3 regions of the Streptomyces sp. NPDC058371 genome follow, and region 2 is predicted to be linked to each of the others. Evidence: riboswitches for the same ligand, from Rfam matches in the RefSeq annotation. Region 2 holds a riboswitch; each other region holds the start of a gene.
What was found. A riboswitch is a leader RNA that binds a small molecule or an ion and turns the genes downstream of it on or off. The one in region 2 is predicted to bind cobalamin.
Positions count from the first base shown of each region.

Region 1: it holds a riboswitch for cobalamin, as region 2 does, so the genes downstream of both, metE (5-methyltetrahydropteroyltriglutamate--homocysteine S-methyltransferase) here and ACFWM2_RS16640 (ribonucleoside-diphosphate reductase subunit alpha) in region 2, are expected to answer to the same signal.
Region 3: it holds a riboswitch for cobalamin, as region 2 does, so the genes downstream of both, ACFWM2_RS08930 (CbtB-domain containing protein) here and ACFWM2_RS16640 (ribonucleoside-diphosphate reductase subunit alpha) in region 2, are expected to answer to the same signal.

Region 1 is NZ_JBHXJC010000001.1:1,367,639-1,376,773, reverse strand. Features, by position in the region: gene ACFWM2_RS06005 (alpha/beta hydrolase fold domain-containing protein) at 1-213, shown strand, start outside; gene ACFWM2_RS06000 (hypothetical protein) at 315-551, opposite strand; gene ACFWM2_RS05995 (TetR family transcriptional regulator) at 1,366-2,004, opposite strand; gene ACFWM2_RS05990 (NAD(P)-dependent oxidoreductase) at 2,082-2,774, shown strand; gene ACFWM2_RS05985 (pyridoxamine 5'-phosphate oxidase family protein) at 2,771-3,175, shown strand; partial or broken gene ACFWM2_RS05980 (haloalkane dehalogenase) at 3,201-4,079, shown strand; gene ACFWM2_RS05975 (isochorismatase family protein) at 4,175-4,822, opposite strand; gene ACFWM2_RS05970 (DUF2470 domain-containing protein) at 4,843-5,547, opposite strand; cobalamin riboswitch at 6,332-6,555, shown strand; gene metE (5-methyltetrahydropteroyltriglutamate--homocysteine S-methyltransferase) at 6,721-9,039, shown strand.
Region 2 is NZ_JBHXJC010000004.1:417,108-426,242, reverse strand. Features, by position in the region: gene mctP (monocarboxylate uptake permease MctP) at 1-527, shown strand, start outside; gene ACFWM2_RS16645 (GNAT family N-acetyltransferase) at 674-1,180, shown strand; cobalamin riboswitch at 1,226-1,367, shown strand; gene ACFWM2_RS16640 (ribonucleoside-diphosphate reductase subunit alpha) at 1,494-3,875, shown strand; gene ACFWM2_RS16635 (ribonucleotide-diphosphate reductase subunit beta) at 3,875-4,900, shown strand; gene ACFWM2_RS16630 (hypothetical protein) at 4,813-5,022, opposite strand; gene ACFWM2_RS16625 (helix-turn-helix domain-containing protein) at 5,128-6,093, shown strand; gene ACFWM2_RS16620 (cytochrome P450) at 6,118-7,485, opposite strand; gene cyc1 (epi-isozizaene synthase) at 7,482-8,567, opposite strand; gene def (peptide deformylase) at 8,980-9,135, opposite strand, start outside.
Region 3 is NZ_JBHXJC010000002.1:305,869-315,003, reverse strand. Features, by position in the region: gene ACFWM2_RS08950 (2OG-Fe(II) oxygenase) at 74-763, opposite strand; gene ACFWM2_RS08945 (methylated-DNA--[protein]-cysteine S-methyltransferase) at 835-1,350, opposite strand; gene ACFWM2_RS08940 (four-helix bundle copper-binding protein) at 1,610-1,984, shown strand; gene ACFWM2_RS08935 (histidine phosphatase family protein) at 2,194-2,778, opposite strand; cobalamin riboswitch at 2,902-3,064, shown strand; gene ACFWM2_RS08930 (CbtB-domain containing protein) at 3,102-3,323, shown strand; gene ACFWM2_RS08925 (CbtA family protein) at 3,348-4,121, shown strand; gene ACFWM2_RS08920 (TetR/AcrR family transcriptional regulator) at 4,182-4,775, opposite strand; gene ACFWM2_RS08915 (acyl-CoA dehydrogenase family protein) at 5,031-6,209, shown strand; gene ACFWM2_RS08910 (endo-beta-N-acetylglucosaminidase H) at 6,517-7,434, shown strand; gene ACFWM2_RS08905 (GntR family transcriptional regulator) at 7,821-8,495, shown strand; gene ACFWM2_RS08900 (malonic semialdehyde reductase) at 8,653-9,135, opposite strand, start outside.

The DNA.
Region 1 (9,135 bases), on a different contig from region 2:
GCGCCGCCGTTCCTCCTGGTCCACGGCGACGAAGACACCATGGTGGCCCGCTCGCACAGCCAGTCCCTCGCCGAGGCGCTGGAGACGGCCCCCTCCCCGGTGGAGCTGTGCACGGTGAAGGGAGCCGACCACGGCTGGCACGGCCTGCCCGATTCCCGCGTGGAGGAAGTCTTCACCCACTCCCTCGCCTTCGCCCAGGGCCTCGTGTCCTGAGGACGACCTGCGCAACCCGGGGCCGATCCATAGCAGCCTGCGCTGCCCGGCCGACACCCGCCGCGTCGGCGACGCGCGCCGGCCGGTTCGGGTAGCGGGGACTACCTGACCGGATTCGCTCCCTGCGGGTTCCCGTCACCGGGCCCGGGGTCAGGGCACCAGATCGTCATCACGGCAAGCGGCAGCGACGGGTTGGCGGCCGCTGCCTGCGCATGGCTGAGGTCCGCGCGACCGGCGACGCCCTCGGCGACATCGTCGTCCGCGACCGCGATCAGCCGGTCGACCAGCTCGGACGGCAGGGCCGCGTTGGCGGCGAGCCCGCACAGGACGTGGTTCACAGAGGGCATCCTGCCTGGGCTCTGGGTGAAAGGCTCGCGGATTTTCGAGGCCTACGAGTTGCTGACCGCAGCCCATCAACTTGCAGGCGGAGGAAGGGTGTCGTCGAGCCCGCGTCCGGCCCGACCGGACCGGAACAGACCGGAACGGACCGAACCGGAACGCACCGGACCGGACCGGACCGGACCGGACCACTGAGCCTCACGCCTGTTGCCGCCCGCGGCACATGCGCGTGTACCGCAGGCCCCAGGAAGGGATGAGCGTCAGCGGACCCACGCGCGCCTTGCGCCCGCCCGCACCATGCGCCCCCGGCACCGACCGCGGCACCCGTGCGCAGGCCCCGCGCTACACGGCCGCGTCCAGGTTGCTCGGATGGACGGCGGCCGCCACCCGCACGGCCGGCCGGAACGCCGCCGCGCGTCGCTCCCGGTCCCCGACCTCGTCGCCGTACCGGAAGTCGACGACACCGGTGACTCTCCGCGCGGCGGCGGCATGACAGGCATCCGCGACCCGGCCGTAGCCACCTCGGCCGGCACCTCGGAAAGCGCGGACAGCACTTCGTGGGATTCGTGTTCCCGGAACAGCCCGGTGGGATGGTCACCACGGCGGACGAGGGCGAGACGGGCTGAGTTCGGCCACACAGCCTGCAGACCGGCGCTGCCCGAAGCGACCGGCCGGTCGGGCAGGACCTTGCGATGCCGGGCAGGAGCTTGCCATGCCGGGCGGGCCGGTCGGTGCCGCGCGACGACCTCCTCGCCCCGCCAGAGGGCAGGCCGAGACACACCTCCGGCAGCCGACCGCCCGCTCGAACTCACCTTAGGCGTGCCTTCCGTCAGCGATCACGCCCGCCCTGGTGGCTGCCGTGGCGCGCGGTCTCGGGGCCAGCGCCGCGCGCAGCGCCGGGGTGAGGATGCGGCGGATCTCGGACGGGGTGAGGGCGGCGGGGGTGGGGAGGGGGTTGAGGTAGCGGGTGTAGATGAGGCCGCCGAGAACCGTCACCACGGCCGTGGCGCGGGCGGTCGCGTCCCGGCCGCCGAGAAATTCAACAAGCCGGTCCAGCAGCTCGCGTTCCAGGTACTCGCGGATCACTTCGGCGGCCTCGTCGCCGCCGGCGGTGAGCCGGCGGAAGTCGGCGTCCTCCCACAGGTTCGTCACCGCGTCGATCAGGCGGTCGGGGAGGGTGGCCGGATCGCCGCCGAGGACGTCCTCCACCGTCAGTGCATTGGCGCACTGGAACTGCATCACATCCGCGAACAGGCCCTTCTTCGAGCCGAAGTGGTAGGCGATCAGTGCCGGGTCGACCCCGGCGGCCCCGGCCACCGCGCGCAAGGTGGTGCGCCGGTAGCCGCGCTCCAGGAACAGCGCACGGGCCACCGAGACGATCGACTCGCGGGTCGGCGGGTTGCCGCGGGGGCGGCCCCGGGTGCGGACGGGGGCAGGAGCGGCGTTATTCATCAGCGTTGAGCCTGGGTTCGATGATCGGCACAGTCAAGGGCGTTCCGGAAACCACACCAAAGGGATGCCCCGACATCATGCGTATCGCAGTCTTCGGCGCCAACGGACCGACCGGCCGCCACCTCACCGACCAGGCCCTCGCAGCCGGCCACGAGGTCGTCGCCGTGACCCGCCGCCCCGGCTCCCTCTCCGCGCGGCCCGGCCTCGCCGTGGCCGTCGCCGACGCCACCGATCCGGCCGCGGTCGACGCCGCGATCGGCGGGACGGACGCCGTCCTCTCCGCGCTGGGCGCGCGCTTCAGCAAGGAGGCCGTCACCACGTACTCGGCGAGCGCCACGGTCATCACCGAGGCCATGGCCAACCACGGCATCAAGCGACTGCTCGCCGTCAGCTCCAGCATCGCCGACCCGAACTGGCGCCCCACCGGCGCCCACTTCTTCAACTGGGTCCTCGACCCGCTGGTGAACCGACGCCTGGGCCGCACCCTCCATGAGGACATGCGCCGTATGGAGGCCGTGATCCGTCACACGGACCTCGACTGGACCCTCGTACGGCCCTCGGGCCTCTTCGAGCACTCCGTCGTCACGGACTACCACACCGCCGAAACCAGCGCCGACGGCGTCTTCACCGCCCGTGCCGACCTCGCCGCGAGCATGCTGCACGAACTGGAAGAGCAGCGGTACGTCCGCACGGCCATGGGCGTCATCACCACGGCCGAGAAGCCGAACATCGCCAAACTGATCTGGAACGAGGGCGTGATGAAGAAGTGAGACGGGCGACCGTCGAACTCCCTTCCACCACGCGGGCGTTCCTCACCCGGCCCCACCCGGCCACCCTCACCACCCTCCGCCCCGACGGCACTCCGCACGTCACCCCCGTCCGCTTCACCTACGACACGGCCACCGGCCTGGCCCGGGTGACCACCCGGGCGGGGACCCGCAAGGCCCGGAACGTGGCGACGGGCGGCCCGACAGCCCGTGTCGCGCTCTGTCAGGCGGACGGCTTCCGCTGGGTCACCCTCGAAGGCCGGGCCACGGTGACCGATGATCCCGCACGCCTGGCCGAGGCGGTCCGCCGCTACTCCGTCCGCTACCGCGCGGCCCCGCCTGCCCCACGGGACCTGGTCGTCGTCGAGATCACCGTCGACCGCGTCCTGAGCCTCAACCTCTGAATCCCCGTACCGAAAGCGAAGTGAGACCACCGTGCCGACCGTCTCCGTCCTCGACTCCACCATCCACTACCGCGAGTCCGGCGATCCCGATGGGGTGCCGTTCGTCTTCCTCCATGGCAACCCCACCTCCTCCCATCTGTGGCGGAACGTTCTGCCGGGGGTGGTCGCGCCCGGCCGCCGCCTGCTGGCCCCCGATCTCATCGGCATGGGCGACTCCGGCAAGCCCGACCTCGCCTACTCCTTCGACGACCACGCCCGCTACCTCGACGCCTGGTTCGACGCCCTCGGGCTTGTCGACGCCGTCCTCGTCGGCCACGACTGGGGCGGCGCGCTGGCCTTCGACCGCTCCGCCCGCCTCCCGGGCCGCGTCCGCGGCCTCGCCTTCACCGAGACGATCATCAAGCCGCTGGTCGGCGACGAATTCCCGGCAGCCGGAAGGGAGTTGTTCACCCTGCTCCGCACTCCCGGGGTGGGCGAGGAGATGATCCTTGAGAAGTCGCTGTTCATAGAGGGGCTCCCGGGCACACTCGCCACTGCGCTCGACCCTGCCGACCTGGAGGTGTACCGCCGCCCCTTCCCGACTCCACGGAGCCGCCGTCCGGTGCTGGCGTGGACGCGCATGATGCCGCTGGACGGCGAGCCCGCCGACGTCGTGGCCCGCGTCGAACGCTACGACGCCTGGCTGGCCGCCAGCCCCGAAGTCCCCAAACTGCTCGCCGCGTTCGAGCCCGGCCCGGGAGCGATGACCGACCGAGGGGCCGCGGCCTGGTGCGAGGAGCACATTGCGGGTTTGGAGGTCTCCCGCCATGGTCTGGCCGGCCACCACTCGCCGGAGGACCGACCCGAGGAGCTGGCCGCAGCGATCAACGCCTGGGCCGACCGCCACGGGCTGGCGCACCAGTAGGTCCCTCGATCACGGCTGTGCCGATCACCCCCGGGGGCCGACAACCGGCCGCCGACACTCGCGCACGCCGTTCGCCGGCAGCCCGCGGTCTCCGCTCAGACCGCCTCGGCATCGACGCGCTGCCCGCGGAACGCCTCCACCACGGAGTCGGTGACCGCGACCGCCGCGCAGGTGGCGGCCAGCCACTGCAAGGCCATCGCGTGATCGGCGGCCGTCCTGTCGACCACGGCGTCGCCGACGACGAAGGGCTCCAGGTCCTGCATCCAGGCGTCCGCCGCGGTGAGCAGCACCTCCGTCCGCGCGCCCACGCCGACGACCACGAGTTGGTCCCGCCCCAGCTCCTTCAGACGCGCCCGCAGCCGGGTGCCGACGAACGTGCTGTACCGCTTGGCGGTGAGCACGCTGTCACCGGCCTGCGGCTCAACGACGTCCGCGACGGCACGGGCCTCGGTCTCGGCGGGCGGCTCCAGAACGACGTGACCCGCTCCGCCGGCCCGCTGCCCCGGAGCCCCCACCGCGTACACGACGGGCACACCCGCGCACCGGGCGGATCGCGTCAACCGGCCTGCGTTGGAGAGGAGTTCACCGATGGGCGCATTCTCACGCAGGGAGCGCAGGAGGTATTTCTGCACGTGCTGCACCAGGATCGCCGACCGACGCGGGTCGATGCTCCACGAGGGACCGTCGGCGGGCAGCGACGCCGCGGTGGGCATGGGGTACGGGGCGATACGGGACTGCGTCATGGACTTCGGCCTTTCTCGGCTCAGGTCAGCAGGTGACCCGTGTGGGAGAGGCGGCGTGCCGCGGCCAGGAGGGCGTGGATCTGGGGACCGACGTGATCGATGTGGTCCACGGGCGTCTTGAACGGCAGCCGGGCGTCGCGGTGGGTGTGCCGGTATTCGAGACGCAGGGTCAGGCCGTAGCGGTCGATGCCCACCGGAAGCACACGCTGCACGCCGATGTCCGGGACCGGACGGGCGAGACGCAGAAGCAGCGGTACGAGTTCGCCGTGTTCGTCGATGAGATGGCTCAGCATGCCGGCCTCGACCGTGGCCAGCGGGTCGAGTTCGGTCGCCTCCAGTTCGTGGAGGGTCACGTACGCGCGCCCCTCGGCGTCCTCCAGCACCCCCTGCCCGAACTCCACGCACGTGCTCTCCTCGGCCTCGGGGTCGTACGGCGCCGCCAGCAGGCCGGTCAGGGTGACCCGGGCGCGCAGCCGGTCGCGTACGGGCGTGGGGGCAATGTCGGTGAGTTCCAAGCGGACGGGGATCCGCTCGCCCGACGGCGCGCCGGCGCCTTCGAACGGAGCGTGCAGGTGGAAGTGCCCCATGGTCCCGGTGTCTTCGAGACGGCGGACTTCAGTGTGCCGGCCATCGCTCACCACTGTCAGCGAATGAGCGGCGGCAAGGATCGAGCGGACGCGCTCAACTGCTGTCGGCGCGCTGGGACGTGTGGGGTTACGTCGCATCCGGGCCCTCCATGACAGACGGACACTTAGGTTTGCCTAACCTAACTTACTCCTCCTCTCGATGACCAGCCCGGACGCGGGTGCGCCGATCACATCCAGGCCCGCGACCTTCGCGAACCGGGCAGCCACATCACGAGGAGAGACCGGCGCGCGGCGCGCGAACGCCCCGACGGTCAGTCGCGGCCGAGCAGCACCATGGCCATCCGCTGGAGGGAACGGGTGAAGCGCCGCGGGTCGCCGGGCGGTGTCATGTGGCGGATCAGGTCGCCCTCGAAAACGGCGAGTACGGCGTGAGCCAGGAAGTCGGCGTCGAGATCGGGGCGACCGTCGGCGAACAGGCCGCTGAGGTGGCGGTGCCAGAACTGGTAACTGGGATCGGCGTACTTGCCTTCGGCGCAGGCCTGCCCGTGCGCGGACAGCAGGGCGGCGTTGCCTTCGGCGATCGCGCCGAGCCCGTCGAGGAAGGCGAGCAGTCGCTCCGGAGCGGGCGCCCCGGCACCCAGGGGCGGCGGTCCGTTCCGGACCGCGTCACGCAGTTGCCGGGACCTCTACCGGATACGGCACGAACGCGCCGCTGTTGGGGGCGATCCGCAGCGGGCGGCCGAGGGGTGGCACCGCGCGCCGGGGCGGTCGAGGCGTTCGCAGAGGCGGCACCCCTTGCCGATCGGGGTGACGGTGAGGGCGCGCGTGCGGCGCTTCCCGCCCGGTGGCGGCTGCGCCTTCCGTGGTCCAGCTCACCATCCGGATCCTGGACTCCGTGAGGCGCCGGATTGCCCCACCCTCTAGGCTGGCTGGTGCAGCTGGTTCGCCCCGTCCGCCAGGCGGGACGCGTCGCAAGAGGGAACCTGGTGGGAATCCGGGACTGCCCCGCAGCGGTGAGTGGGAACGACCGCCGTCATACGCACTGGACTCCGACGAACAGGGTCTGGGAAGCGACGGCCAGTAGGTGTCCTGTACGACGAGACGCGCCCACGAGTCCGAAGACCTGCCAACTGCCCACGTACGAACGATGCGTACGCGGACATCCCGGTGACCTCGTGGGCGGGTCGGCGTACATCTCAGACGGACGACCGCGCCTTGCCGCGCGGGGTTGTCTCCGTCGGGTTCGTCACCCCTTCGCGCTCGCGTCCTGTCGCCGGGATCTCAGGGATCCATCTCGCGAAGGAGATCTCCGTGACCACCAGGACCGCAGCCGCGGCAGCACAGGCCACCGTGTACGGCTACCCCCGCCAGGGCCCGAACCGGGAACTGAAGAAGGCGATCGAGGGCTACTGGAAGGGCCGCGTCAGCGCCGACACCCTCCGCGCGACCGCCGCCGAACTGCGCAGCACGAACTGGCAGCAGCTGGACGAGGCCGGCATCCACGAGGTGCCCACCGGCGACTTCTCGTACTACGACCACGTCCTCGACACCACCGTCATGGTGGGAGCCGTCCCCGCGCGCCACCGCGCCGCCGTCGAGGCGGACGCCCTGGACGGCTACTTCGCCATGGCCCGCGGCACCCAGGACGTGGCGCCGCTGGAGATGACGAAGTGGTTCGACACGAACTACCACTACCTCGTGCCCGAGTTGGGTCCGGACACGGTGTTCACGACCGACTCGACCAAGCAGGTCGCGGAGCTGAGCGAGGCCCTCGCCCTTGGCCTGACCGCCCGGCCCGTCCTGGTCGGCCCGGTCACCTATCTCCTGCTCGCCAAGCCCGCCCCGGGCGTGCCCGCGGACTTCGACCCGCTCGCCCTTCTCGACCGACTGCTGCCGGTGTACGCCGAGGTCCTCGCCGACCTGAGCGCCGCGGGCGCGCGGTGGGTACAGCTGGACGAGCCCGCCCTCGTCCAGGACCGCACCCCGGGCGAGCTGAACGCCGCCGCGCGTGCCTACCGCGACCTCGGTGCCCTCACCGACCGGCCGAAGCTGCTGGTCGCCTCGTACTTCGACCGGCTCGGTGACGCGCTCCCGGTGCTGGCCAAGGCTCCGGTCGACGGTCTCGCCCTCGACTTCACCGAGGCCGCCGCCGGCAACCTGGACGCCCTGGCCGCGGTGGGCGGCCTCCCCGGCAAGCGCCTCGTCGCGGGAGTGGTCAACGGCCGCAACATCTGGGTGAACGACCTGGAGAGGTCGCTGGCCACCCTCGCCACCCTGCTCGGACTGGCGGAACGGGTCGACGTGGCGGCCTCCTGCTCCCTCCTCCACGTGCCGCTCGACTCCGCCCTGGAGCGGGACATCGACCCGCAGGTGCTGAGCTGGCTCGCCTTCGCCCGCCAGAAGACGGCCGAGATCGTCACCCTCGCCAAGGGCCTCGCTGAGGGCACCGAGCCGATCACCACCGAACTCGCCGCCAACCGCGCGGCCTTGGCCTCCCGCGCGAGCTCGCCGATCACCCGCGACCCTGCCGTGCGGGCCCGCGCGGCCGCCGTCACGGAGGCCGAGGGGCGCCGCTCCCAGCCGTACGCCGAGCGGACCGCGGCCCAGCGCGCTCACCTCGGCCTGCCCCTGCTGCCGACCACCACCATCGGCTCCTTCCCCCAGACCGGCGAACTGCGTACCGCCCGCGCCGATCTCCGCGCACACCGGATCGACACGGCGGGCTACGAGGAGCGGATCAAGGCGGAGATCCAGGAAGTGATCTCCTTCCAGGAGAAGACCGGCCTGGACGTCCTCGTGCACGGCGAGGCCGAACGCAACGACATGGTCCAGTACTTCGCCGAACAGCTCACCGGCTACCTCGCCACCCAGCAGGGGTGGGTGCAGTCCTACGGCACCCGTTACGTCCGTCCGCCGGTCCTGGTCGGGGACATCTCCCGCCCCGAGCCGATGACGGTGCGCTGGACGACGTACGCCCAGTCCCTCACCTCACGCCCCGTCAAGGGCATGCTCACCGGTCCCGTCACCATGCTCGCCTGGTCCTTCGTCCGCGACGACCAGCCCCTCGGCGACACCGCCCGCCAGGTCGCCCTCGCGCTGCGCGACGAGGTGAACGACCTTGAGGCGGCCGGGAGTTCCGTGATCCAGGTCGACGAGCCCGCGCTGCGCGAGACGCTCCCGCTGCGAGCGGCCGACCACCCGGCTTACCTTGCGTGGGCCACGGAGGCCTTCCGGCTCAGCACGAGCGGCGTGCGCCCGGACACGCAGATCCACACCCACATGTGCTACGCCGAGTTCGGTGACATCGTGCAGGCCATCGACGACCTCGACGCCGACGTCATCAGCCTGGAGGCCGCCCGCTCCCACATGCAGGTCGCCCGCGAACTGGCCGCCCACAGCTACCCGCGCGAGGCCGGACCCGGCGTGTACGACATCCACTCCCCGCGCGTCCCGAGCTCCGAGGAGGCGGCCGAACTGCTCCGCAAGGGCCTTGCGGCCATCCCCGCCGAGCGGCTGTGGGTCAACCCCGACTGCGGCCTGAAGACCCGCGGCTGGCCCGAGACCCGCGCGTCACTGGAGAACCTGGTCACCGCGGCCCGCACCGTCCGCGAGGAACTCTCCGCGTCCTGACACGGCGACCGTTGGACCGGGAAGGGCGCGTTCGGCTCGGAGGTCGTCCGGATCGCCGTGCCGCACGTGCCCTTGGGCTTCAGGAGGCGTCGCGCA
Region 2 (9,135 bases):
ACATCTACAAGGACTTCATCAAGCCGGACGCGACGCCGAAGCAGGAGACCCAGGTCTCCAAGCTGGTCTCGCTGCTGGTGAAGGTGGGCGCGCTGGTCTTCGTCCTCACCATGGACAAGACCGTCGCGATCAACTTCCAGCTCCTGGGCGGCATCTGGATCCTGCAGACCTTCCCGGCCCTGGTCGGCGGCCTGTTCACCCGCTGGTTCCACCGCTGGGCGCTGCTCGCGGGCTGGGCGGTCGGCATGGTGTACGGCACGCTCGCCGCGTACGGCGTCGCCTCGCCGACCCAGAAGCACTTCGGCGGCAGCTCGAAGGAGATCCCCGGCATCGGCGAGATCGGCTACATCGGTCTCACGGCGTTCGTCATGAACATCGTGGTGACCGTCGTCCTCACCTTCGCCCTGCGGGCCTTCAAGGCGCCGGACGGCATCGACGAGACGTCCCCGGAGGACTACACGGTGGACGCGGGCGACGCGGGCGTGCAGGTCGAGCTGCCGCCGGCCACGGCGGGCACGACGCACTGACCGGGTCCCGCACCCGGTTCCGGTCCCGCACCCCCTGACGGGCCGCCGGTCTCGTACCCGAGGACGGCCCGTGGTTCGCGTACCCCTCGACGGGCCGCCGAGAAATTCGGCGGCCCGTCGTCGTGCCCGTCCGGCACACTCCCCGCATGGACATCGTCATCAGGCGGGCGCGGCCCGAGGAGTACGCGACCGTAGGGGAACTCACCGCCCAGGCGTATCTCGGCGACGGCCTCCTCGACTTCGGGGAGAGCGACGAGTACCTCGGGGAGCTGCGGGACGTGGCGAAGCGGGCGGCGGCGGCCGATGCGCTCGTCGCCGTCGAGGGCGCCCGGGTGCTCGGCGGGGTGACTTTCGTGCCGGCCGGCGGGCCCATGGCCGACATCGCGCGGTCCGGCGAGGCGGAGGTGCGGATGCTCGCCGTCGCGCGCGAGGACCGGGGGCGAGGCGCCGGCGCGGCCCTCGTCCACGCGTGCGTCGAGCGGGCCCGCGAGGTCGACGGCTGCGTCCGCGTCGTGCTCTCCACCCAGCGGACCATGCACGCGGCCCACCGCCTCTACGAACGGTTCGGCTTCACACGCTGCCCCGAGCGCGACTGGAACCCGCTCCCGGACATCGACGACATCCTGCTGCTCACCTATGAGTTGACGCTCTGACACGCTCCGAGAACGGCGCGACACAAGATGTGGGGGTGCCACCGCAGCCCGGCACAAGATGTATGCTCGTGCTCGCTGTCGTCGCAGGGGAATCCGGTGCGAATCCGGAACTGTCCCGCAACGGTGTACTTGTGCGCGTATGCGCACTCGGTCAGTCCGAGGACCTGCCGACAGCGCGCCCCGGCCACCCGGCCCGGGCGCCGACGACGTCCGGGTCTCGTGGAATGGGCCGGTGGACGCACGCGTACCGGCAAGGTGTCGCGTGTCCCGCTGCCCTCCGCAAGGCCCCGTGCCGAGCGAGGGAGAGCCCCACGTGACCATCGCGCCAGCCGATCCGGCCACAGCGACACCGTCCGCGACGTCGGTGGAGACGGACGGTCCCGGTGCCGCACTGCTGCGGACCCTGACCCGCCTCACCGCCGACCTCCCCGGCGCCGACCCCGGCCGGGTCGCCGCCGCCGCGCTGCGCGGCCGGTCCGCCCGCGCGGATGAGGCGGAGCTGCGCGAACTGGCCACCGAGGGGGCCGCCGGACTCATCTCCGAGGACCCCGTCTACTCGCGGCTGGCCGCCCGGCTGCTGACGATCAGCATCGCCGCCGAGGCCGCCTCGCAGGGCGTCACGTCGTTCTCCGGGTCCATCACCACGGGCCACCGCGAGGGTCTGATCGCCGACCGCACGGCCGCGTTCGTACGCCTGCACGCGACCCGTCTGGACGCGCTGATCGACCTCGAAGGCGACGACCGCTTCGGCTACTTCGGGCTGCGCACGCTGCACAGCCGCTATCTGCTCCGGCACCCCATCACCCGGCAGGTCATCGAGACGCCCCAGCACTTCATGCTGCGGGTGGCGAGCGGTCTCGCCGAGGACGACTCGACCCGCGCACTCGACGAAGTCGCCGCGCTCTACGGCCTGATGAGCCGCCTCGACTATCTGCCGTCCTCCCCCACGCTCTTCAACTCCGGTACGCGGCACCCGCAGATGTCGTCCTGCTACCTCCTCGACTCCCCGCTGGACGAGCTGGACTCCATCTACGACCGCTACCACCAGGTGGCCCGGCTCTCGAAGCACGCCGGCGGCATCGGCCTGTCGTACTCCCGGATCCGCTCCCGGGGTTCGCTGATCCGCGGCACGAACGGGCACTCCAACGGCATCGTCCCGTTCCTGAAGACCCTCGACGCCTCGGTGGCCGCGGTGAACCAGGGCGGCAGGCGCAAGGGCGCGGCCGCGGTGTACCTGGAGACCTGGCACTCCGACATCGAGGAGTTCCTGGAGCTGCGCGACAACACCGGTGAGGACGCCCGCCGTACGCACAACCTGAACCTCGCGCACTGGATCCCGGACGAGTTCATGCGCCGGGTCGACACGAACGGCGTCTGGTCGCTCTTCTCCCCCGCCGACGTGCCCGAGCTGGTCGACCTGTGGGGCGACGAGTTCGACGCCGCGTACCGCAAGGCGGAGGAAGCCGGGCTCGCCAAGAAGACGATCCCGGCCCGCGACCTGTACGGCCGCATGATGCGCACCCTCGCGCAGACCGGCAACGGCTGGATGACCTTCAAGGACGCCGCCAACCGCACCGCCAACCAGACCGCGGAGCCGGGCCACACCGTCCACTCCTCGAACCTGTGCACCGAGATCCTGGAGGTCACGGACGACGGGGAGACGGCCGTCTGCAACCTCGGGTCGGTCAACCTGGGCGCCTTCGTGGTCGACGGCGACATCGACTGGGAGCGGCTGGACGCCACCGTGCGCACCGCGGTGACCTTCCTCGACCGGGTCGTCGACATCAACTTCTACCCGACCGAGCAGGCGGGCCGTTCCAACGCCAAGTGGCGGCCGGTGGGCCTCGGCGCGATGGGTCTGCAGGACGTCTTCTTCAAGCTGCGGCTGCCCTTCGACTCGCCCGCCGCCCGCGCGCTCTCCACCCGGATCGCCGAACGCGTGATGCTCGCCGCGTACGAGGCCTCCGCCGACCTCGCGGAGCGCAACGGCCCGCTGCCGGCCTGGGAGAAGACCCGTACCGCCCGCGGTGTCCTGCACCCCGACCACTTCGACGTCGAGCTGAACTGGCCGGAGCGCTGGGCGGCCCTGCGGGAACGTATCGCCGCGGTGGGCATGCGCAACTCGCTGCTCCTCGCGATCGCGCCGACCGCGACCATCGCGTCCATCGCGGGCGTCTACGAGTGCATCGAGCCGCAGGTCTCCAACCTGTTCAAGCGCGAGACGCTGTCCGGCGAGTTCCTCCAGGTCAACTCCTACCTGGTGGAGGAGCTGAAGAAGCTCGGCGTGTGGGATGCGCAGACCCGGGAGGCGTTGCGCGAGTCGAGTGGCTCGGTGCAGGGCTTCACCTGGGTGCCCCAGGACGTCCGCGACCTCTACCGCACGGCGTGGGAGATCCCGCAGCGCGGCCTGATCGACATGGCCGCGGCCCGCACCCCGTTCCTCGACCAGGCCCAGTCGCTGAACCTGTTCCTGGAGACGCCGACCATCGGCAAGCTCTCCTCGATGTACGCGTACGCCTGGAAGTCGGGCCTGAAGACGACGTACTACCTGCGCTCGCGCCCGGCGACCCGGATCGCCCGTGCCGCGCAGGCGCAGGCGCAGCCCGAGAAGACCATCCCCGTCCAGCAGGTCGCCGACCCCGACGCCGTCGCCTGCTCCCTTGAGAACCCCGAGTCCTGCGAGGCCTGCCAGTAATGACCGCCGCACCTGAGAAGACCGAGAAGAACCTGCTCGACCCGGGCTTCGAGCTGACCCTGCGTCCCATGCGCTACCCGGACTTCTACGAGCGCTACCGGGACGCGATCAAGAACACCTGGACCGTGGAGGAGGTCGACCTCCACTCGGACGTCGCCGACCTCGCGAAGCTGTCGCAGGGCGAGCAGCACATGATCGGCCGGCTGGTCGCGTTCTTCGCGACGGGCGACTCGATCGTGGCGAACAACCTGGTGCTGACGCTCTACAAGCACATCAACTCGCCCGAGGCGCGGCTGTATCTCTCGCGCCAGCTGTTCGAGGAGGCCGTGCACGTCCAGTTCTATCTGACGCTGCTCGACACCTATCTGCCCGACCCGGAGGACAGGGCGGCGGCCTTCGACGCCGTCGAGAGCATCCCGTCCATCCGCGAGAAGGCCGAGTTCTGCTTCAAGTGGATCAACGAGGTGGAGAAGCTGGACAGCCTCGAGACCAAGGCCGACCGCCGCCGCTTCCTGCTGAACCTGATCTGCTTCGCCGCGTGCATCGAGGGGCTCTTCTTCTACGGCGCCTTCGCGTACGTCTACTGGTTCCGCAGCCGGGGTCTGCTGCACGGCCTCGCGACCGGCACCAACTGGGTGTTCCGTGACGAGACGATGCACATGTCCTTCGCGTTCGAGGTCGTCGACACCGTCCGCAAGGAGGAGCCGGAACTCTTCGACGACCGGCTCCAGGAGGAGGTCACCGACATGCTGCGGGAGGCCGTCGAGGCCGAGCTGCAGTTCGCGCGCGACCTGTGCGGTGACGGCCTCCCGGGGATGAACACCGACTCGATGCGCCAGTACCTGGAGTGCGTCGCCGACCAGCGACTGACGCGCCTCGGCTTCGCGCCGGTGTACGGCTCCGAGAACCCCTTCTCCTTCATGGAGCTTCAGGGGGTTCAGGAGCTGACCAACTTCTTCGAGCGCCGTCCCTCGGCGTACCAGGTGGCGGTGGAGGGCTCGGTCGGGTTCGACGAGGAGTTCTGAGGCTCCTGCGCGGCCCTCAACTGCCGGTCGATCCGCGCTTCGCGGCGCAGTCCGAGCAGGGCGGGGAGAGCCAGGACCACGAAGATCCCGAGGACGGTCAGCAGGGCGACTGTGGTGTTCATGAGTGTCTCCATGAACACCACTGTCGCGCCGATCGGCCGCCGAGGTCAGTGGCAGGACTGCCGTAGGCCCTCGAATTCCTGCCACATCCGAGGCACACTGGCAGCATGCTGAAAAACGTGGCCGCGGTGCTCCTCGACGGAGTGCACCCCTTCGAACTCGGCGTCGTCTGCGAGGTGTTCGGCCTCGACCGCAGCGACGAGGGCCTGCCCGTGTACGACTTCGCGGTGGCCTCGGCCGAGGGGCCGACCCTCGGCACCCATGTCGCCGGGTTCACCGTCTCCACTCCGTACGGCCTCGACCGGCTCGAAGAGGCCGACCTGATCGTGGTGCCGGCCGCACGCGACAATGCCGGGCACGGCTATCCGCCCGAACTGCTCGACGCCCTGCGCCGGGCCGTGCGGCGCGACGCCCGGGTGCTCAGCGTCTGCTCGGGCGTCTTCGTGCTCGGCGCGGCCGGACTCCTCGACGGGCGGCGGTGCTCGGCGCACTGGCAGCATGCCGACGAGCTCGCCCGCCGGCATCCGCGGGCGATCGTCGAACGGGACGTCCTGTACGTCGACGAGGACCCCGTCATCACCTCGGCGGGCACCGCCGCCGGAATCGACGCCTGCCTCCACATCGTCCGCAAGGAGCAGGGTCCCGAGGTCGCCAACGCCGTCGCGCGCCGCATGGTCGTACCGCCGCACCGCGACGGCGGACAGGCCCAGTACATCGAGCGGCCGCTGCCCCGCTCGCAGTGCGACACGGTCGGCGAGGTGCTCGTCTGGATGGAGCGCCACCTCGACGAGGAGGTGACCGTGGAACAGCTCGCCGCCCGCGCCCACATGTCCCCGCGCACCTTCGCGCGCCGCTTCCAGCAGGAGACCGGCACCACGCCCTACCGCTGGATCCTGCGGCAACGGGTGCTGCTGGCCCAGGAGTTGCTGGAGGCGTCGGACGAGACGATGGACGCGATCGCGGGCCGCACCGGGTTCGGCAACGCGGCCGCGCTGCGCCATCAGTTCGTCCGGAGCCTGGGGACAACCCCGCAGGCGTACCGGCGCACGTTCAGGGGCCCGCAGGCTGCCTGAACGTGCGCCGGTAAGCGCGCGGGGTCAGCGCGGCACGGCCCTCAGCAGCAGCCGCCTCGGCCGGAGCGTGATGCCGACCCTGGTGTTGCGGTCGGTCTCCGGCAGGTTCTCCAGACGCCACTTGGGCACCACGGTCGCCAGGATGATGGCGAGCTCGGCCATCGAGAAGTGGTCGGCCGGGCACTTGCGGTTGCCCACGCTGAACGGGCTCATCGCGTACTTCGGCACGTCCTTGGAGCGTTCGGGGAGCCAGCGGTCCGGATCGAACTCCAGATGCCGCTCGTAGGACCGCGGATCACGCTGGATCGCCAGCGGACTGTAGATGATGTCCGCACCGGCCGGAATGCGGTAGCCACCGAGTTCGGTTTCGGCCAGCGCCTGCCGCGTCAATATCCATACGGCCGGGCGGATACGCAGCGCCTCCGTGATGACATTGTTCGTGTGGCGCAGGTTCCGGAGGTCTCCGAATGTGATCGGTCGGTCCCCGATGACGGATTTGACCTCTTCGCTCAGCCGGGTCGCGTGTTCCGGGTGCTCCGCGAGCAACTGCAAGATCCACATCAACTGGGACCCCACCGTTTCGCTGCCCGGTGTGAGTATCGCTATGACCTGATCGTGAACCTCCTGGTCGTTGACCGTTTCACCATTTTCGTCCTTCGCCTCGAGCAGCGCCGTCAGCAAATCGTCCGGCTTCTCCTTCGACGCCCGGCGCTCCGTGATGACCTCGTCGGCCAGGCGGTGCAATTCGGCCAATGCGCGGTCGAATTCACGATGGGCCGGAAGGGGGAGCCGATAGAACGGGCCGAACGAGAGGATCATGCGCCGGTACATACCGCCGAAGACGGTCGCGAGTGCCGTGCTCAGCCGTTCGGCCAGCTCGTCGATGGGCCCGATCTGCAGGAAACAGCGGGCCGTGACGCGGACGCCGATGCGGAACGCCTCCGTCGTGACGTCGACCGTGTCGCCGGGCTTCCAGCGCTCCGCGAAGGCACGCGCCTCCTCCACCATCACCGCCATGTACTTGGGGATGGCGTCGGCCCGGAACTCGGGCTGGATGGTCTGCCGCTGCCGTCGGTGCAGTTGGCCGTTGCTGGTCGCGACGCCCTTGCCGAGCAGGACGTCCAGGGTGTCCCAGAGTGGCCCGCCGATCTGGTATCCGGGGCTCGTCAGCAGAGTGCCGACGAGGGCCGGCGAGGTCACGGCATAGACCGTTTTCGGACCGAGCTTCAGCCGGACCAGGTCCCCGTGGTCTCGCAGCTGGGTCAGGAAGCCCAGCGGATCGCGGACGAGGTTCCAGCCGTGGCCGAGACCCGGAACACCACCTCCCGCCAGGGGCGGGACGGACAGCTCCGGCGCCTCGGAGGTCGTGGGCCGTACGGACTCGACGGTCATTTCTCACCTGCCGCTTCGTTGTTGACGTACGGGGGTGTGGAGCGGTCGTCCCAGTTGTCGACCATGTACCGGCCGGACTCGTGGTGGAACCAGTACACGGAACTGAACCAGTTCCGCATATTGGCGAGACACGCCTTTACGGCATAGCTCAATTCCCGGCCCTGTGCGGTGCCGTCCGCGAGGGTTTCCGCGAGCCGCAGGACTTCTTTTTCGGCGGCCCGGAATTCGTCGATGCATTCCTCGACCCGGCGCCGCACTTCCGTGACGGCTTCCTCGATGGTCAGTCCCTCGTGCTGAATGAGACTGATTCCGAGATTATGGACCTCGTCGCCCGCTATCTCTTTGGGGAGCGAGCAGAGATCGTTGTACCAGGCGGCGAATTCCTGACTGAGCAGTGCGGCCCGCCGAAATGCCGGGTGTTCCCGCACGCCCACGGGAATTTCGCATCCCGCGCTCGGCTCCAGGAGGTCGGTCCAGATCCAGTGCGCGAACGTCAGCCGGCGGAGTTCGAGGTACTCCTCGACCGTGGGCACGGTGCCCGACGTCCGGTTGTGGAATTCCCGGTCGTACGCGTCGATCACGGCGTGGAAGTGCTCGGCGAACCGGGCGTTCCAGCGCTTGCTCAGGAACGAGTAGAGCCGGACCATGCTGTCCGCGAACGCTGCGACCAGGGGATCCTTGTGGTGCAGATGATCCCGGGGGGAGTCGAGCGCCGCGTGCAGCTGGAAGCGGAGCCTCCGCCAGGCGGCCGGGCGGCCGTGGACGATGTCGCGGTCGTGCCGGTCGTCCCAGACGAAGAACCACGCGCTGTAGTCCGCTATCGCCTGGAGTACCTCCTCGGGGGCGCCTATGTAGTAGCCCGCCATGAGGTCCGTGTAGCACAGTCCATCGGCATATTCCTGGACCTTGTCCGGGGACATGAGGCGCTTTTCGAGGAGCCAGGCCCTCGTCTTCTCCTGGAGCCGGGGCCAATACGGGTGCAGTTGACGGGGAAACGCCGTCTCGATCACCGGGAGAGAGAGCGCCGGTGGTACCGCGATCGCGGTCGGTGTCGATGAAGTGCCGTGTGAGAAAGCATGCACGAACAAACCCCTCTCAGCCGCCTGTTGGCGCTACACCCCTCCCGTCGTGCCGGGCGTGCGCCGTTGCGTATCCCCGCACTTCCCATTCAGCACCACAACTGACCGTTCTGGGAACGGATTTGCTCCACTCACTACCCCAAGGTGCCGAGAACCTCCCCATGTATGACTGATTTTGGATCATTACAGGTGTACAAGCGATCGAACGTGCGACGTACAGACGAACGACGCCTGGTCAGAGGGGTTCTCGACCAGGCGTCGTTGATGTGGGCTCACAAGAGATCGCGAGCCCCGTCTGTCATTTTCTGTCACAGCCGTCCGCGACGGCGTCTCCGTCGCACGGGCAGCAGGGATCACTCGGCCTGACGCCGTTTCCGCCGCGGCGCGGCGCGACTCGACCGGCCCTGACGACCTCTCAGTCGTTCGCCACGACCGGGTAGCGGGGCTCGTTCTCGGCCATCTGCCGCAGGGCGTCCTTGCGCTCGCGCGTGGACAGCCGGTCGATGTACAGGTAGCCGTACAGGTGATCCGTCTCGTGCTGGAGGCAGCGCGCGAAGTAGCCGGTGCCCCG
Region 3 (9,135 bases), on a different contig from region 2:
AGACGCGCGTCGCGCGCAACCGGACCTTCGCACACGCCCTTCAGCGGCCCCTCGGCCGCCGGCCCGGGCCGGCTCAGGCGGCCTCGTGGAAGACCAGGCCCAGGGTGCGGCGTCGACCGGAGCGCACGGTGCTCACGCCGTGGCGCATCGGGGCCACCGACCAGCCGCGCCGGGAAGCGACGGGCCGGTCGCGCGTCGTGAAGACCAGCGCGTGCCCCTGCGGAAGAGTCGTGGACGACCCCCGCGACTGGGCACGTGGGCGCTGTTCCGTCATGAGGAACTCGCCGCCGGTGAAGTCCACTCCGGGTGCGTCGAGGCCGATCACGACCTGGAGCGGGAACAACATCTCGCCGAACACATCGCGGTGCAGGGCGTTCCAGTCCCCGGGGCCGTAACGCAGCAGGATCTGCGCTGACTTGGTCTGTCCGGCGGTGTGACACATCGCCACCCACTCCGCCAGGTTCCCGGGCCAGGGCGCGGGCTGCCCGAGCCTGGCCGCCCAGTCACGGGCGATGGGCAGCAGCCGCGGATAGAACGCCTCGCGCAACTCCCGTACCAGCTCGGGGAGTTCGTGGGTGAAGTAGCGGTACTGACCGGAGCCGAAGCGATGGCGGCCCATGTCGACGGTCGTGCGGAAGCGGTCGTCCTCGTCGTACAGGGCGGCCAGTGCGTGGCACTGGTCCGCGGTGAGGACCCGGCCGGTGAGCGCATGGCCGTGCTCGTCGAGCTCCGCGGTGACCGCGGCCCAGTCCACGGCGGCCACGCGTCCCTCGGCCGTCTGCGCCGTGCGCGGGGAGTGGGCCGTGCCCGCCCGTGCCGTACGCGTGGAGTGGTTCACGACGTGAGGGCCTCTGTGGACTTCAGCTCCAGTTCGAGGAGCCGGCGCTTGGCGTCCAGGCCGCCCGCGTAGCCGGTGAGCGCGCCGTCGGCGCCGATCACCCGGTGGCAGGGGCGCACGATCAGCAGCGGGTTGGCGCCGATGGCCGTGCCGACGGCACGGACCGCGGCCCTCGGGGCGCCGATCCGGGCGGCGATGTCCCCGTAGCTGAGGGTCGTCCCGTACGGGATGCTGTCCAGGGCTTCCCACACCCGCTGGCGGAAGTCGCTGCCGCCGCCCGCGTACTCGATGTCGAAACGGATGAGCGTGCCGTCGAAGTACCCGCGCAGCTGGGCGGCGATCTCGGTGAACGCGTCCGCGTCCTCGATCCAGCCGTGCCGCACGACGGCGGTGTGCCGCTGTCCCGGCATCGACAGCGAGACGAGCGCCGTGCCGCCCTTCGCGGTCACCGACTCCTCGCCCACGAGCAGCAGTTCACCCAGCGGGCTGTCGATCGTCGTATGGAGCGTCATGAGTCCTGTCCCTTCGGGAGCGCGCAGTTCAGGAGGCCCGGGCCGGTGTCTCCCTACGTCCACTGTGGGGCATGCCCGCCGCAGGAACCGGCGGGATTCGGACGCCGTACTGCGGCCTTACTGCGCTCGGGCGAGGGAGGGCCGCGGGGCTCGTCGGAGTCCTGTCCGCCACCGGCACGCGAGTGTCTCTCGTCATCGCCTGAACCGCCCGATCAGGGGCGCAGGGTTTGACACGCTCGACCGCGGCAACCCGCTCCGCGTGACCACAACAGCATCCCAGGAGGAGCTCTTCCGGTTCCTTGAGGATCGTTTCACCTGTGCCCAGGCGTGTACCGACTGTGCACGAGCGTGCGCCTTGCGCGCGAGCCTCGCCGACCCGGACGGCCCCGAAGACCAGGAACGCGTACGACGCCAGGGCATCCTGTGCGCGGAGGTGTGCGACGCGACGTGCCGCATGCTGTCCGAGCAGACGAGCCAGAACGAGGCCACGATCCGCATCCAGTTGGAGTGGTGCCGGACGGTGTGCCTGGAGTGCGCCGAGATCTTCGAGGAGTACGCGGGCGCGGAGGACAGCGCCAAGGCCTGCCGCGAGTGCGCTCAGGCCTGCGCGGACTTCATGGCCACACTGCGCTGAGGTCGGTCGGCCCGCGCAGGTGGGTCCGTGCGGGCACGTGCGAAGGCGGCCCGCGTACGGTGACGGGCCCTCCGCCGTACTCAGCCGGATCGCCTTCGGCGCGGGGCGGGGTTCGGCAGGTCCGCGTGCGGCGTCGGGTTCGGCAGGCCCTCGTGCAGCGGGGGGCTCAACCGCAGGCCGTATGCGGGGCATTGGGCCGCGTCCTGCACTCAGTCGGCGTCCGAACCCTCCAACGGCCGTCCCGTCCGTACGTTCCAGCGGCCCGAGCGTCCGCTGAGCTCCGTGGCTGTCAGTGGCGGCACGTCGACCCGCCAGAACGCCGACTCGGGGGCGCCGAGGGCCCGTACCACCGTGGCCCGGACGACCTCCGGCTCCACCACGGCGACGCTCCGGCCCGTGAGCGGCGCGGCCGTGTCCAGCCAGCGCGCGATCCGGTCGCAGAAATCCCGGACCGATTCCCCGTCGTGCGGTGCGGACTCCGGGTCCGTCAGCCAGCGGGCCACCGAGTCCGGCTCCTTCGCGCTCACCTCGTCCAGGGTCGCGCCGCGCCAGCGGCCCACGTCGAGGCCGGTCAGTTCGGGCACCTCCACCGCGGCGGCGAGGCCGAGCGCATCGGCGGTGTCACGGCAGCGCACGCCGGGGGAGACCCACCGCCGCTCCGCGCCCGGAACGGCGCCCGCCGCCGCCCGCGCACGCCTGAGCCCGGCGGCGTCGACCGGGCAGCCGTCGTCGAAGCGGGCCTGGCGCAGGGCCTCGCTGGACGCCGCTGAGATCAAGATCACTCGACTTGTCATCGGCCAGTTCTCGCGTTCACGACGCGTCCCTCTCCTGCTCGAAAGCCGTACGCGACAAGGGAGTTGGCGGCGCGTCCGGGTGACGGGGGCGCAAAGCGTGCGCTCCGTGCGCCCTTGGCCGGGCTCCCGCTTCGCGGTACGGTCTCGACGATATTGACGACGGTTCGGCGGAAGTCCGGTGGAAGTCCGGCACGGTCGCGCCACTGTAAGCCCACAAGAGCCGCCCCTTGCCAAGGGCGGCGAAGGTCGAGCAAGTCAGACCCGCGGCCGTCGTCCTGTGCACCACCAAGACGGGACGCGAGTTCCCCAGGAGGTCCTGCCACATGGCGCAGTCCGTCGCTCAGCCGACTGTCACCCCCACCGCCGTACCCGCCAAGCTGCCGATCGGCGCGATCGTCCCCTGGGCGGTCTTCTTCGGCATCCTGATGCTGGTCCTGCTCTACTTCGTCGGCGCCGAGCAGGGCGCCACCTCGGTCGTGTCCGGCGAGAACGTGCACGAGTGGGTCCACGACGCCCGCCACCTGCTCGGCTTCCCCTGCCACTGACGGCGCGAGGAAGCGTACGAGTCCATGAACTCCGCAATGGTCAGAAATCTTCTGGTGCGCGGCATGCTGGCGGGTCTCGCCGCCGGTCTGCTCGCCCTGGTCGTCGCCTACTTCCTGGGTGAGCCGCGCGTCGACACGGCGATCGCCTACGAGGAGGCGCACACGCACGAGCACGGCATGGAGGCGGTCACCCGCACCATGCAGTCCACCGGCGGTCTTGCCACCGGCGTGCTCGTCTACGGGGTCGCGTTCGGCGGCATCGCGGCCCTCGCGTACTGCTTCGCGCTCGGCCGGATCGGGCGGTTCGGGCCGCGTGCGAGCGCGCTGCTCCTGTCGACGGCGGGCCTGCTCGCGGTCTACGTCGTGCCGTTCCTCAAGTACCCGGCCAACCCGCCGTCCGTCGGTGACCCCGACACCATCGGCAAGCGCACGACGCTGTACTTCCTGATGATGGTGCTCAGCGTGCTGCTCGCCGTCGCCACGGTGATCCTCGGCAGACGCCTGGCGCCCCGCCTCGGGAACTGGAACGCCACGCTGGTGGCGGGCGCGTTCTTCGTCCTCGCCACCGGTCTCGCGTACGCCTTCCTGCCGGCGGTCAACGAGGTGCCGAAGGACTTCTCGGCCACCCTGCTGTGGCAGTTCCGGCTCGCGGCGCTGGCCATCCAGCTGACCCTGTGGACCGCCTTCGGGCTCGTCTTCGGTGTGCTGGCCCAGCGGCTGCTGACTCCGGCGCCGGCCACCTCGGAACCCCAGCAGCAGGAGAATGCCGCCGTGCCGGCGGCTTCCGTGGCGCCCTGAGCGGCGAGCGGGATCGGGGCCGGGCTCCAGAGGAACCGGCGCCGGCCCGCTTTCGGCGCCTCAGGTCAGCCGCTCGAATCCGTCCAGCATCGCGGTCAGCCCGGTCTCGAACTGTTCGGCGGGGTCGTCGCCGGCCTCGGCACCGGGGCGCAGCACCGCCAGGCTCAGCGCGTGCCCGACGGTGAACTCGCGCAGGCAGCGAACGACGTGACCCGCGTGAGCGGGCCCGAAGCCGGCCGCCCGGAGCTGCTCGGTCAGCCGTGCGCTCGCGTCGACCGCCGCGCGCGAGCGGACCGGATGGGTCGCGAACACCGCGACGGCGTGCGGATGGCCGACCAGCGTGTCCCGCAACTGCCGGCAGTACCGCTCGGCCACCGCACGCCAGGTGCTCTCCCAGGGCAGCGAGTCGACGTCGAGCTCGTCGAAGAGCAGCTCGGCGACACCGTCGAACAGCGCCTCCTGGTCCTTGAAGTAGCGGTACGCGGCCATCGGGTCGACGCCGAGCCCCGCGCCGAGCTTGCGCATGGAGAAGGCGCGCAGGCCGTTGGCGTCGATCAGCGCCAGCGCCGCCGCCGCTATGTACGAGCGGCTCAGCGCAGGTCTGTGGGGAGGGGATGCCTGTCCGCCCCCGGCGTCGTGCTTGTCGGTCTTCATGAGGCGTGTCGTCCATGATCGTCGTCGCGCCGCTCGTGCACTCCCGGGAAACCGCTGATGGGAGGAGTGTCCCCGGGGAACTTCTCGCATGCTACGTCCCGGGCGCCGATCAGGACATGCGCGGGGACGGCCCCCGGAGGTACCTCCGGCGGTCCGGGCGCGTCATCGGCATTCCCAATTTCTGGAACGAGTTCTACTGTGTGCGCCGTCAAGTCCGGGTGGGACCGACCGGTCCACTGGGGGCCAGGAGGCGCCGTGCATCTCGAATACACGCCCGAGCAGCACCAGCTGCGCACCGAACTGCGCGGCTACTTCGCCGAGTTGGTGCCGGACAACGCCTACGCCCGCTACTCCGACCCGGCGGCGCAGAAGCGCTTCTACCGCGACACCATCCGCAGGCTCGGCGCGGACGGCTGGCTGGGCGTCGGCTGGCCCAAGGAGTACGGCGGCCGCGGACTGAGCCCCATGGAACAGTTCATCTTCTTCGACGAGGCGGCCCAGGCCGTCGTACCGCTGCCGCTGATGGCCCTGAACACGGTCGGTCCGACGATCATGCGGTTCGGCACGGACGAGCAGAAGGCGTACTTCCTGCCGAAGATCCTCTCCGGTGAGATCGACTTCGCCATCGGCTACAGCGAGCCCGACGCGGGGACCGATCTCGCCGCGCTGAAGACCAAGGCCGTACGGGAGGGCGACGCGTACGTCGTCAACGGGCAGAAGATCTGGACGACGAACGGCGACACCGCGGACTGGGTCTGGCTCGCGGTCCGCACCGACCCCGACGCCCCGCCCCACAAGGGCATCACCATGCTCCTGGTCCCGACCGCCGACCCTGGCTACTCGTGCACGCTCATCAACACCCTCGCCTCGCACGACACCACGGCGAGCTACTACGAGAACATCCGCGTCCCCGTCTCGCGCCGGGTCGGCGAGGAGAACAAGGGCTGGCGGCTGATCACCAACCAGCTCAACCACGAGCGCGTCACCCTCGCCGCGCACGGCACCATGGCGATCCGCGCCCTGCACGACGTGCAGCGCTGGTCGATGGAGACCAAGCTCGCCGACGGCCGCCGCGTCGTCGACCTCCCCTGGGTACGCCGGCGCCTGGCGCAGACCCACACCAGGCTCGACGCGATGAAGCTCCTGAACTGGCAGATGGTGAACGCCGTCCAGGAGGGCACCCTCACCCCGCAGGACGCCTCGGCCGTCAAGGTGTACGGCTCCGAGGCGCGCCGGGACGCGTACGCCTGGCTGATGGAGATCGTCGCCGCGGCCGGTGCCCTGAAGGAGGGCTCGGCCGGTGCCGTCCTCCACGGAGAGCTGGAACGCGGCTACCGCTCGGCGGTGATCTTCACCTTCGGCGGTGGCAACAACGAGATCCAGCGCGAGATCATCTCGTGGATCGGCCTGGGGATGCCGCGCGTGCGCCGGTAGGCGGATGGGACGAGGCGGTGCTGCGGATCCGCGGCGTGCATGGCTGGTTCGTCCGCGCCGGCGGTGATCGCGTCGATGTCGATCTCCAATGGGTCCTGTTGGTCGCAGGCCTGAGGCAGCGCGGCGGTGTAGCGGTCCAGCAACTCCTTTGCCAGGGCGCAGAGTTACGGCGCGATGTGCGTGGGAGTCGTGAAGAGTTCTCGCATGGTTCTGGGGATTCGGTCACGGGAGCGGAAAGATCGGGGGGCTCACTCGGCGCTTGCGAACAGGTCGGGCGCCGCTTCATGCGATGGGAGACCGATCAACGATGTTCACTCCGGTGCGGAGCAGAGTACGGACGGCCGCGGTCGCGCTCTCGGCTGTTGCGGCCCTCGCCTTCGGCGCGACCGCCACGACCGGCGCGGCAGCGGCCCCCGCTGCCGCGAAACAGGGACCGACCTCGGTGGCGTACGTCGAGGTGAACAACAACAGCATGCTGAACGTCGGCAAGTACACCCTCGCCAACGGCGGCGGCAACGTCTTCGACGTCGCCGTGATCTTCGCGGCGAACATCAACTACGACACGGGCACGAAGGCGGGGACCCTGTACTTCAACGAGAACGTGCAACGCGTCCTCGACAACGCCGCCAGCCAGATACGGCCGTTGCAGCAGAAGGGCATCAAGGTCGTCCTCTCGGTGCTCGGCAACCACCAGGGCGCGGGCTTCGCCAACTTCCCGTCCCAGCAGGCGGCTTCGACGTTCGCGAAACAACTGTCGGACACCGTGGCCAAGTACGGCCTCGACGGCGTCGACTTCGACGACGAGTACGCCGAGTACGGAAACAACGGCACCGGTCAGCCCAACGCCAGTTCGTTCGTGTACCTGGTGTCGGCACTGCGTGCCAACATGCCGGACAAGATCATCAGCCTCTACAACATCGGCCCGTCCGCGTCGCGCCTGTCCTACGGCGGCGTCGACGTCTCGTCCAAGTTCGACTACGCCTGGAACCCGTACTACGGCAGCTGGCAGGTCCCCGGCATCGCACTGCCCAAGTCGAAGCTGTCGCCGGCGGCCGTCGAGATCGGCGGGACCTCGCAGAGCACGGTCGCCACCCTCGCCCGCCGCACGGTCAGCGAGGGGTACGGCGTCTATCTGACGTACAACCTCGACGGCGCCGATCGCAGCGCCGACGTCTCCGCGTTCACCAGGGAGCTGTACGGCAGTGACGCCCGCTACACGCCGTAGGCCGACCATGCTCCCCGACGTCCGGTGCCCCCTCGGGGCGTGCCGTATCCCGTAGGGCCGCGCCCCGGTCAGGCCGCGCTTTCGACAACGATGTCGGAGGCGTGGTCGCGCCACAGGTACCGTGACCTGCGCTGTACCGAAGTGCCAACCATGTCTCTGGTTCTGTGCTTCCGGCAGCTGAAGCTGGTTGGCATCAGCGCAGGTCACGAACGCGCCGCCCGATGCCAACTGGCAATCCTCGTCACAGCGGATTCGACGGGGATGTGCAGCGGGGCGTCGTCGCCCTCGCGGGGCCCGTTGGTCGGCGGCGCGGCCGTACGAAGCCGGCGGTCCTGTCGCGATGTGCGGCGCGGACCGCCCCGCTGCCCCGTGGCTACACTTCGGGGGTGACAAAGGTGGCCTCCTCAGGGACGCGCGCGGACGAAGTTTTCAAGGCTGTGCGAGCCGATCTCCTGACGGCGCGGTTCCGCCCAGGGCAGTGGATGAAGGTGTCCGACCTGCAGAAGCGGTTCGGGGTCAGCATCTCGGTCGTGCGCGAGGCGTTGAACAGGCTTACCGCGGAAGGGCTTCTGCAGAGCTCGGCCCAGCGCGGCTTCCGTGTCCCGGACCTCTCCCTCGCCGATCTGCACGATCTGACGGACGCCAGAATCAAGATCGAGCCCCTGGTGCTCAGGGAGTCCGTGGAGTCCGGCTCCGCCGAGTGGGAGGCCGAAGTGGTGGCGGCGCACCACCTGCTGACCAGGACGCCCGTTCCAGCCCCGGACGGCACTCTGAATCCGGATTGGATTCGGGTGCATGCCGCGTTCCACGAGGCCCTGCTCGCCGGATGCCCGAACGCCCATCTCCGCTCCGTGGCGACTTCGCTCCGGGACAAGGCGGAGATGTACCGAATGGGCGCCCCGCTGCCCGTCGGAAGCGGGGATGTCGCGGCCGAGCACCGGCCGCTGATGGATCTGGCGTTGGCGCGTCGAAAGGACGAGGCCGCCGCACTTCTCGTGCGCCACATCGAGCACGCCCGACAGGCTGTGGTGGGCCGACTCGCGACTCACGGCAGGGACTGACCGTCGCGGGCGGCGGGCCCCGCCTCGGGTCGGCTGCTCCCGTCCCAGGTGACCGGCCGTAGCGTGCGACCCTCCGTCGCTCGGCAGGCTGCCTGTGGTGTCTCGAACGGCTCGATGAGTCCTTCCCGGAGAGGGGCCACGTCGGAGGCGCACCGACTCAGGCCCAGGTGATGACTTGCCCGTGGTCCAGGCGGGGAAGCCGTTGGAACCAGGGACGCTCGCTGGGATGCCCGATGTTGACCACCAAGGTCGACCGCAGCCGTCCGTCGGGGAAGAACTCCGCATCGAGACCGGCGTCGTCGAACCCCTTCATCGGTCCGGCGGCGAGACCGAGGGCACGGACGGCGAGAACGAAGTAGCCCGCCTGAAGTGCCGTGTTGTAGCCGGCGACCGACTCCCGCTTCTCGGCGTCGGCCTCGAACACCTCCCGGGCCCCGGGACGGAAGGGCAGCAGGTCGGGAAGGTGGTCGTGGAACCGCGTATCGGCGGCCAGCACCGCGAGGACAGGTGCCGAGGCGCTCTTGGGGCGATTGCCCTCGGCCAGGTGCTTCATCACCCGGGCACGGCCCTCCGGAGTGCGTAGGTACAGCACGCGCAGCGGCTGGCTGTTGGTCTCCGTGGGTGCCCACCGGGCCAACTC